2 regions of the Pseudomonas helvetica genome follow, and region 1 is predicted to be linked to the other one. Evidence: riboswitches for the same ligand, from Rfam matches in the RefSeq annotation. Region 1 holds a riboswitch; the other holds the start of a gene.
The links. A riboswitch is a leader RNA that binds a small molecule or an ion and turns the genes downstream of it on or off. The one in region 1 is predicted to bind cobalamin.

Region 1 (4,915 bases):
ACACCGCCAGCGGCTTGGCCCCCGGCGGCAGTCCGAGCAGATCCGCCAAGGCTTGCGGTTCGAACAACGAGACCCAGCCCATGCCCAGACCTTCGGCACGGGACGCCAGCCAAAGATTCTGGATCGCGCAGGACAACGACGCCATGTCCATTTCCGGCAAAGTCCGACGGCCAAAGATATGCCGCTCGCGATCATCCATCAGCGCGGCAACCAGCACTTCGGCGCAATCGTTGATGCCTTCGACTTTCAGCTTCATGAATTCGTCGGAGCGTTCGCCCAGCGCCTCTGCGGTGCGTACCCGCTCCTCTTCCACCAGTTGCTGGATCCTGCCGCGTAACGCTCGGTCGCTGATGCGGATGAACCGCCAGGGCTGCATCAAACCGACACTTGGCGCCCGATGCGCCGCTTCGAGCAACCGCCGAAGCAGTTCGGGCTCGACGCTGCCACCACTGAAGTGACGCATGTCGCGACGCTCGGCAATCGCGCGATACACCGCTTCGCGCTCGGCCTCGGAAAATGCGTTGTCGGTCATGGCCGCTTCGCGGGCGAGCCCGCCTCTACAAGATTCAGGTCTGGCGCAAACAGCGCGGCGATCGCCGATGGATTGGACGGGAAATAAAAGTGCACATAAGACGCCGTCATCCGCCCGTCACGGTAAACCGCCTCGGCACCGCGCCCGCCGTTAGGGCTCAGGCCGCGAGCGATCGGCTCAAGCTCGGTGCTGGTCAATGAATGATGGTAGGTGTGGCCACGCAACGCGCCTTCAGGTAACTCGACCGCTTGCAGGGCCAACGCGGCCAGACGCTTTTGCATCACCGCATCACCGGCCAGCAGCCCCAGCAACTCAGCGCGCGTGCCATCGACATCGGTCAGTGAGTCGAGCAAATAGAGCATGCCGCCGCATTCGGCCAGCAACGGCTTGCCAGCGGCGTGGTGTGCGCGAATCGCATCGAGCATTGTGCGGTTTTCAGCCAACGCCACGTGGTGCAATTCCGGATAACCACCGGGCAGATACAAGCTGTCCGCTTCAGGCAGTTCACGGTCATGGATCGGCGAGAAGAATCGCAACTCGGCGCCCATCGCCCGCAACAAGTCGAGGCTTGCGCCATACGTGAAGGCAAACGCTTCATCGCGAGCCACCGCGATTCGCACACCGGCCAACAATGGCTCGGCGGTAATCACGTCAGGCGCAGCGAACTCGACGGCAGGCGGCAATGCCACTTCGCAGCTGCTGGCCAACGCCTCGGCCGCAGCGTCGAGGCGCAGATCGAGGTCATTCAATTCACTGGCCTGGACCAGCCCCAAGTGACGGCTAGGCAATTCGATTCCGGTTTCCCGGGACAAGGCGCCGTACCAGCGCAAGCCTTCAGTGAGGCTGCCTTCGAGCAATTGCGCGTGACGCAAGGTGCCGACGCGGTTGGCCAAGACACCAGCAAACGGCAAGTCCGGCTGATAACGTGCGAGCCCCAACGCCAGCGCGCCGAAGGTCTGAGCCATGGCGGTGCCATCGATCACGCCCAGCACCGGCACACCGAAATGCCGCGCCAGATCGGCGCTGGACGGCGTGCCATCGAACAACCCCATCACGCCTTCGATCAAAATCAGATCAGCCTCAGCGGCGGCTTCCCACAACAGCCGACGACTTTCCTGCTCGCCGACCATCCACATGTCCAGTTGATACACCGGCGCACCGCTGGCGCGCTCGAGAATCATCGGATCGAGAAAGTCCGGACCGCATTTGAACACCCGGACCTTGCGCCCCTGATTGCGATGCAAACGGGCCAGCGCCGCGGTGACAGTGGTCTTGCCCTGACCGGAAGCCGGCGCGGCAATCAGTACCGCCGGGCAAAAACGCGGCTCACTCACAGCTCAACGCCTTTCTGCGCTTTGATCCCGGCCTGGAAAGCATGCTTGATCATGCCCATTTCGGTAACGGTGTCCGCCAGTTCGATCATTTCCGGCTTGGCACCACGACCCGTGACTACCACGTGTTGCATCGGCGGACGCGCCTGCAAGTCGCTGAGCACCTGATCAAGGTCCAGATAACCGTGCTTGAGGGCGATATTCAGTTCATCGAGCACCACCAGACCAATGGCCGGGTCACGCAGCAATTCGCGGGAGACGTCCCATGCGGCCTCGGCGGCGGCGATATCGCGCTGGCGATCCTGGGTTTCCCAGGTGAAACCTTCGCCCATCACGTGGAAGCGCACTTGTTCCGGGAACCGCCGGAAGAACAGCTCCTCGCCGGTACTGCTGCGCCCCTTGATGAACTGCACCACGCCGCACTGCATGCCGTGGCCCATCGCCCGGGCGAGCATGCCGAACGCAGAACTGCTTTTGCCCTTGCCGTTGCCGGACAGGACCAGCAGCAAGCCGCATTCATTCGGCGAGTTGGCAATGCGCTCATCGATCACGGCTTTCTTGCGCAGCATGCGTGCCAGATGGCGTTCGTCACGATCGGGGGAATCAGTCATGGGGGGAGCTCTCCGTTGAGGCTGGATAACGGCGGGCAGGCATAGAAATAGACGGCAAGAAGCCTGGCATCGCCCACCGTGATGCCGCTGGATGGATCAGGCCGGTCTCCGGGCTCATAAGCGGCTGACGCCTGACTGCGCGCCTTCCCATATCGACCTTCGACACAGTGGCTCAAAGCGCAGCTTTTACTCATTTACCGTTGCGGGGGCAGCGCCGGGATCGTCGCCCGCTCTGTCAAAGAACGCGCCCTCACCGGCTTCCCTGTTTCACTCGGTCGACCACAGGGTCACAGAGCACCTGAAACAAGTCGCGAAGGTTAGAGGGTTGGGGGTGGAGCGTCAATTAAAGCCGGGGGCTCATCAATGGATAGAAACCGATCCCGATCAATAAACTGGCGCCAATCTTGTGCCACACTGAAAGCGGTGATATCAAAGAGCCACAACCTTACATTACAAGAACAAAGAGGGGGCAACATGCAAGGCATGATCATCAGTAACCCGAAGCTGGAATTCCTGCGCCCGGTACTGGAACGCTGGTTCGAGTGCATCGACCGTTACAACGCGGTACGCGGCGATAACGAAAGCCCTTACTGGTTTGACGAACGCGCCAACCTGAGCCTGCTTTCAGCGGCGGCGTGGATGGCAGAAATGGTCACCCTTGAACAGACTCCGACAAAAAAGCAGATCGAGGAAGGCGAGCGTAATGGCCGCGCCGACCTGTTTATCGCCAGTGGAGAAGAACGCGCCTACCTTCAAGCCACGCAACGCTGGCCGCGAGTCAACAACCTGAATCTGACCCAGGCCTTGCTCGATGTCGTGAGCGATGCGAAAAAAATCAGCTACGCCAGCGACCTGAAGCTCGGCTGCCTGTTCGTCGCCCCACAAAAAGCCCAGCACAGCCCTACGCCGGAAGAACTCCAGGACATGGTCGACGATCTGCAAAAGGAACACACCTGCGCAGTGGCCTGGTACTTTCCCTACGCCTATCGCAAATTGCACAACGAAGCCGGCAACTACCATCCGGGCATCGCGGTATTGCTCAAAGAGGCCCGCGGCTGACAGGTTGAACCTTCCATCGATCAGGTTCCTCTATGATGAGGTGATGCATTCATAGGGAAATCAGCATGCTCAAGCCTCGATTCGTCCTTGTTATCGCCATCGCCGGAGGGCTCGCCGCCTGCGGGGAGTCCGCCACCTTGCCAGTGTCGGACGGCACGGGCCCATCGCCCAAGCTGCCGGAACCGCACAAGACGCTGATCCCGACAGTGAACATCGCACCGGCGGTCGGCTGGCCAACGGGCGCAAAGCCGATTGCCGCGCCAGGCACTCAGGTGGCGGCATTTGCCGAAGGACTTGATCATCCACGCTGGCTCTATGTACTGCCCAACGGCGACGTGTTGGTGGCTGAAACCAATGCGCCACCCAAGCCCGACGACAGCAAAGGCATTCGCGGCTGGGTCATGGGCAAAGTCATGGGCCGCGCCGGGGCTGGCGTACCAAGCGCGAACCGGATCACCCTGCTGCGTGACAAGGATCACAACGGCGTCGCTGAAACCCGCACGACCTTCATCGAGAACCTCAACTCGCCGTTCGGCATGACCCTGGTCGGCAACGACCTGTACGTCGCCGACACTGACCGCCTGCTGCGCTTTCACTATGAAAGCGGTGAAACGTCCATCACCGCCAAACCGGTGAACGTCATCGACCTGCCCGGCGGCACGCTGAATCATCACTGGACCAAAAACGTCATCGCCAGCAAGGACGGCAGCAAGCTCTACGTCACGGTCGGCTCCAACAGCAACGCTGGTGAAAATGGCCTGGAGCAGGAAGAAGGACGTGCAGCGATCTGGGAAGTCGATCGCGCTACCGGCAACCATCGGATTTTCGCCTCCGGCCTGCGCAATCCCAACGGCATGGACTGGGAACCGCGCAGTGGAAAACTCTGGACCGCCGTCAACGAACGGGACGAAATCGGCAGCGACCTGGTGCCGGACTACATCACCTCGGTCAAGGACGGCGGCTTCTACGGCTGGCCATTCAGTTACTACGGCCAGCACATCGACGCGCGCGTCACACCGCAAAACCCGGACCTCGTCGCCAGGGCCATCGCCCCGGACTACGCGGTTGGACCGCATACCGCTTCGCTGGGCCTGACCTTCGCCGAAGGCAGCAAGCTGCCAGCTCCGTTCACTGAAGGCGCATTTATCGGCCAGCATGGTTCCTGGAACCGCAAACCACATAGTGGCTACAAAGTCATCTTCGTGCCGTTCAGCGCTGGCAAGCCGGCAGCGCAACCGGTCGACGTGCTGACGGGGTTTCTCAACAAGAATGAAGAAGCCATGGGTCGCCCGGTGGGCGTAGTGATCGATAAACAGGGTGACTTGCTGGTGGCCGATGACGTGGGGAACAAGATCTGGCGCGTGTCAGCCGCCAAATAACAA
Region 2 (4,915 bases), 2.1 Mb from region 1:
AGACGGCATCGCCGTATTGAAGTTCGGTGGCGGCTGCCAGGGCTGCGGCCAGGCTGACGTGACCCTGAAGGAAGGCATCGAGCGCACGCTGCTTGAGCGCATTCCCGAGCTCAAAGGTGTCCGTGACGTGACCGACCACACGCAGAAAGAAAACGCCTACTACTAAGGTGTTCGCTGCGACATGAAAAACGGTGCCCGTGAGCGCCGTTTTTTTATGCCCGCGATTTGTGGCGAGGGGGCTTGTCGGAACGCCGCACCGCCCCGCTCGGCGGCGAAGCCGTCGCAAAGCGGTATGTCTGAAAGAACACAGGGGGCCGCTTCGCGACCCAACGGGGGCAAGCCCCCTCACCACAGGTTATGTGTGCACCTAAGGGCGGTAGAGATGTGCATGCCCGGCGCGGTACAGCGACGATTCGCTGAAGGTGTCACTGCCCAACACCCGACCCACCAGAATCAGCGCCGTACGCCGGAATCCCTTGGCCTGAACCTTTTCGGCGATGTCTGTCAGCGTTCCCACCACCCAATCCTGGTCCGTCCAGCTGGCCCGATGCACCACCGCAATCGGGCAGTCCGCGCCGTAATGCGGCAGCAGTTCAGCGACGATTTTCTCCAGGTGATTGACCCCCAGATGAATCGCCATGGTCGTACCATGCTGGGCCAGGCTGCTGAATTCTTCGCCTGGCGGCATCGCGGTCTTGTCGGCGTAGCGGGTCAGGATGACGCTTTGCGAGATGTCCGGTAGCGTCAGCTCGGCACCCAACAACGCTGCACACGCAGCAGTGGCGGTGACGCCAGGAATGATTTCAAACGGAATGTTCAGCTCGCGCAGATAACGAATCTGCTCGCCGATCGCCCCATACAGGCTCGGATCGCCGGAATGCACGCGCGCTACATCCTGACCTTTGTCGTGGGCGATTCTGATCAGTTCGACGATCTGTTCCAGGTGCAATTCGGCGCTGTTGACCACCTGTTCAGCCTGATGGCCTTCCAATACGGCTTCAGGCACCAGCGAGCCGGCGTAGATGATCACCGGGCAGCTGCGAATCAGTCGCTGGCCCTTGACCGTGATCAGTTCCGGGTCGCCGGGACCTGCGCCAATGAAGTAGACGGTCATGGCCGGCTCCTGTGAAAAATTGTCAAAGCAAGGCTTCAGATGAAGATTGCTCATGATCGAAGGCGGGGATTATCGAGGATTTTACGCGGCGCCGGCCAATGCAAACGTCGCCTGGGCATATTTTTGTCGCGGGATCAGCAGTTTTGCCGGTGTCTGCGCCAGTTGTTCGGCGAGGGCCAGTGCGGCACTTTCCGCTATGCCATAGCAGCCGGTGCGCTCGAAAGCGATTTGCGAGCGATGGCTGAGTTGCGCTTGATAGCTGGAAAGTTGCTCGCTGCTGAAGCAGATCAGTGGCAGTGACAGTTGCCGGGCCAACTCGATCAGACCGGGCTCATCACGTTTCAGATCGATGCTGGCCAAGGCCTTGATCGTTCGTAATTCGATGTGATGAGCCTGCAACGCCTGGTCGAGCAACGTGCGCAGCGTGCTGGCCGGGCAGCCGCGCTGGCAGCCCAGGCCGACCACCAGGGTCGGCGCTGCGCGCGTTTCACTCATGCGTGGTATTGACCATCGCTTTTGCGGCGGAACAACCAAGCGCTGATCAGGCCCATGGCCAGCCAGAACGCGGCGTTGGTCAGCTGCGAGGCGATTTTGAATTGCGCTTCGAGGGCTTCGGGGGCCAGCATCGAATGCACTTCAGGCTGCGGTGCGCCGATGATGTGCGGCACGGCCAGAATGGCGACACCGAGCACTTTCAGTAGCCAATGCCGGGCGAACACGATCAGCGCGATACCGACAGCGGTGGACGCTGCCGTGCTGATCCACCAGATCTGCCGTTGTGTCAGGTCTGCGGCGGCAGTTCCCGGCAATTCCGGCGGCAAGCCCAGGGTCGGAGCGAGGACGAAGGTCGCGTAACCGGCCAATCCCCAGAGCAGGCCTTGAGAAGTGCGAGTCGGCGCGCGCAGGGTGTAGAGACCCGCGAGCATCAGCGCAAAACCGACGGCGACCACCAGATTACCGCCAGTGGTCGACAGCACGCGCTGCCAGCCATCTTCCGGTTCCCAATCCTCTGCATCGTGGGTGTGACCAGCCATGGCACCTTCGGCATGTTCATGGACTTCAGCCGCCGGGGCTTTTTCGTAGGTCTCCGCCTGCAGAATCAGCGGCGCGACCCAGAAGCTTTGCAGCAGGGTCAGCAGCAGGGCGGCCAGCAAGCCGGTGAAACCTGCGGTTTGCGCTATACGCTTGATCATCTCGGCAGGTCTCAGTGGCACGGGAACGCAGAACTGTGACGGGTATCGTGGGCGGCGTTGTGCACCGCGTCGATGTGCGAGAAGCCGGCGAAATACACAAGGCACGCGCCCAGAATCGATGCGCCAATAGCGGCAACGAGGCGTTGGCTCAGGGTGGAGGTGGTGCTGGTGGTGACGTGGCGAGTGCTGCTGATGATCGACATGGCGCTTCCCTCTGGTCAGTCAGTGGGTGAATCGAGCGCATGCAAACCCCCGCGAGCCGGGCACGCAGAGGCTAAAACAGCGCCCGCCCACCGCGGGTTTGTTATTGATGTGTTGCGGGCCGGTCTCCGGGCTCACGAGGGGCTGGCATTCGCCGAACCTGCAAGAATCGCCTTCCCATGCCGAACTGCTGGCACAGTGGATCTGATTCTTCGCTCGCTTACCGTTGCGGGGGCAGCACCGGACTGACATGGCTTTTGAGTAAAGCACATGATTCACCGGTTTCCCGTTTCACCCTATGAAGGGCACCCGTAACAAGGTGCGTAGGAGAGCATGGGCGAGGGCGGGGCGTCAATTGGCACGCGTTCTCAGTTGAGGTCTAAGCAGAACCCTGTGGCGAGGGAGCTTGCTCCCGCTCGGCGGCGCAGCCGTCGTAAATCGTGTGCACGCGGGGTACTTGCGGGAATGAGGGGCCGCTTCGCGACCCAGCGGGAGCAAGCCCCCTCGCCACAGTGGATCGCGAACATTGACCCGCCCCGATGCGATGCGTAGCCTTGCGCTTTCGAGGTTCTTTGGCGCGTGCGCCGAAGCTAAGAAGGGAACGCGGTCGATGCCGCGGCTGCCCCCGCAACTGTGAACGGTTTCGTTTCTGCCATGCCACTGCGCTCTTTTGTTTTCAGGCGCGGGAAGGTGCAGGAATCGTCAGTCGAAAGACTGGCCCACCGTCAGCCAGGAGACCTGCCTCGCTACAGATTCTCACTACAACCGGGCGGGGTGATCCGGTGGCGAATTCTTCCGCGCGCTCAAGCGCTGCCGGTTGTCGTCCCGTATGCCCGCCACCTTGCCAAAGGGCATCCGATGAAAACACTGGCCAAACTTCCCGTCACCATCGTTACCGGCTTCCTCGGCTCGGGCAAAACCACCTTGCTGCGGCACATGCTCGATAACGCCCAGGGCCGACGCATCGCGGTGATCGTCAACGAGTTTGGCGAGCTGGGCATTGACGGCGAAATCCTCAAGCAATGCTCCATCGGCTGCACTGAAGAAGAAGCCAACGGCCGCGTGTATGAACTGGCCAACGGCTGCCTGTGCTGCACCGTTCAGGAAGAGTTCTTCCCGGTGATGCGCGAACTGGTTGCCCGTCGCGGCGATCTCGACCACATCCTCATCGAGACCTCCGGCCTGGCCCTGCCAAAACCGTTGGTCCAGGCCTTCCAGTGGCCGGAAATCCGCAGCGCCTGCACCGTGGATGCGGTGATCACCGTGGTCGACAGCCCGGCCGTGGCCGCTGGTACTTTCGCTGCGTTCCCGGATCAGGTCGATGCCCAGCGCAAACTCGACCCGAACCTGGACCACGAATCGCCTCTGCACGAGCTGTTCGCCGACCAACTGGCCAGCGCCGACCTGGTGATTCTCAACAAGGCCGACCTGATCAGCCCGGCAGATCTGGCCAAAGTGCGCCTGGAAGTCGCCGAAGAACTGCCGCCCGCGGTGAAAATCATCGAAGCCAGCAGCGGTCGCTTGCCGCTGGACGTGCTGATCGGTCTGGGCGCCGGCTCTGAAGAGCACATCGACGGACGTCACAGCCACCACGACCATCACCACGATGGCGACGACCACGATGATCACGATCACGACGCTTTCGATTCGATTTCCATCGAACTGCCGCAAGCCGACGAAAGCCTGTTGCTCGATGCCCTGACCCAATTGGTGGTTCAGCACGGCATCCTGCGGGTCAAGGGCTTCGCCGCGATCCCGAGCAAGCCGATGCGCCTGCTGATCCAGGGCGTGGGTACGCGTTTCGACAAGCACTTCGACCGTCAGTGGGGCGCAGACGAAGCGCGCAGCACCCGTCTGGTGCTGATCGGCCAGCAATTGGACGCCGTCTTGCTCGAAGCGCAATTGCGCGCCGCGCTCAGCGTTTAACCCATGCACCTGCTCAGGACCCAGCCCGGCGGTTTCGTCTCGGATGACAACATTGCCGACCTTGGCCAAACCCCCGCCGAGCTGGTGATTCTGTGCAGCGGCGACTCCAGTCTGGCGCTGCTCGCCGAAGCGGCGCAGCAGTTGCCCGAGGACTATCCGAGCCTGCGCCTGGCCAACCCGATGCAGGTGCAGAATCACGCCTCGGTCGACTTGTACGTCGACGAAGTGCTGCGCCACGCCAAGGTGATTCTGATCTCGCTGCACGGCGGGATCGCCTATTGGCGCTATGGCATTGAACGTCTGGTGGAGCTGTCGCAACGCGGTGTGCAACTGATTCTGGTGCCGGGCGATGACCGTCCTGACCCGGAGCTCAGCGACCTCAGCACCGTGCCTGTCGAAGACCGCGAGCGGCTTTGGCACTTTTTGCGTCAGGGCGGCATGGGCAATGCGCTGGATTTGTATCGCTGTCTGGCCAGCCGTT

Region 2: linked by a shared signal. The riboswitch ahead of AABM55_RS11900 (CbtB-domain containing protein) and the one ahead of cobO (cob(I)yrinic acid a,c-diamide adenosyltransferase) in region 1 are both predicted to bind cobalamin.

What each region holds. Positions count from the first base shown of each region.
Region 1 is NZ_CP150917.1:4,641,437-4,646,351, forward strand. Features, by position in the region: gene bluB (5,6-dimethylbenzimidazole synthase) at 1-532, opposite strand, end outside; gene AABM55_RS21615 (cobyrinate a,c-diamide synthase) at 529-1,866, opposite strand; gene cobO (cob(I)yrinic acid a,c-diamide adenosyltransferase) at 1,863-2,474, opposite strand; cobalamin riboswitch at 2,556-2,791, opposite strand; gene AABM55_RS21625 (hypothetical protein) at 2,949-3,533, shown strand; gene AABM55_RS21630 (sorbosone dehydrogenase family protein) at 3,599-4,912, shown strand.
Region 2 is NZ_CP150917.1:2,587,043-2,591,957, forward strand. Features, by position in the region: gene nfuA (Fe-S biogenesis protein NfuA) at 1-166, shown strand, start outside; gene cobM (precorrin-4 C(11)-methyltransferase) at 368-1,114, opposite strand; gene AABM55_RS11890 (cobalamin biosynthesis protein) at 1,196-1,609, opposite strand; gene AABM55_RS11895 (CbtA family protein) at 1,606-2,307, opposite strand; gene AABM55_RS11900 (CbtB-domain containing protein) at 2,319-2,510, opposite strand; cobalamin riboswitch at 2,610-2,836, opposite strand; cobalamin riboswitch at 3,057-3,269, shown strand; gene cobW (cobalamin biosynthesis protein CobW) at 3,367-4,434, shown strand; gene cobN (cobaltochelatase subunit CobN) at 4,438-4,915, shown strand, end outside.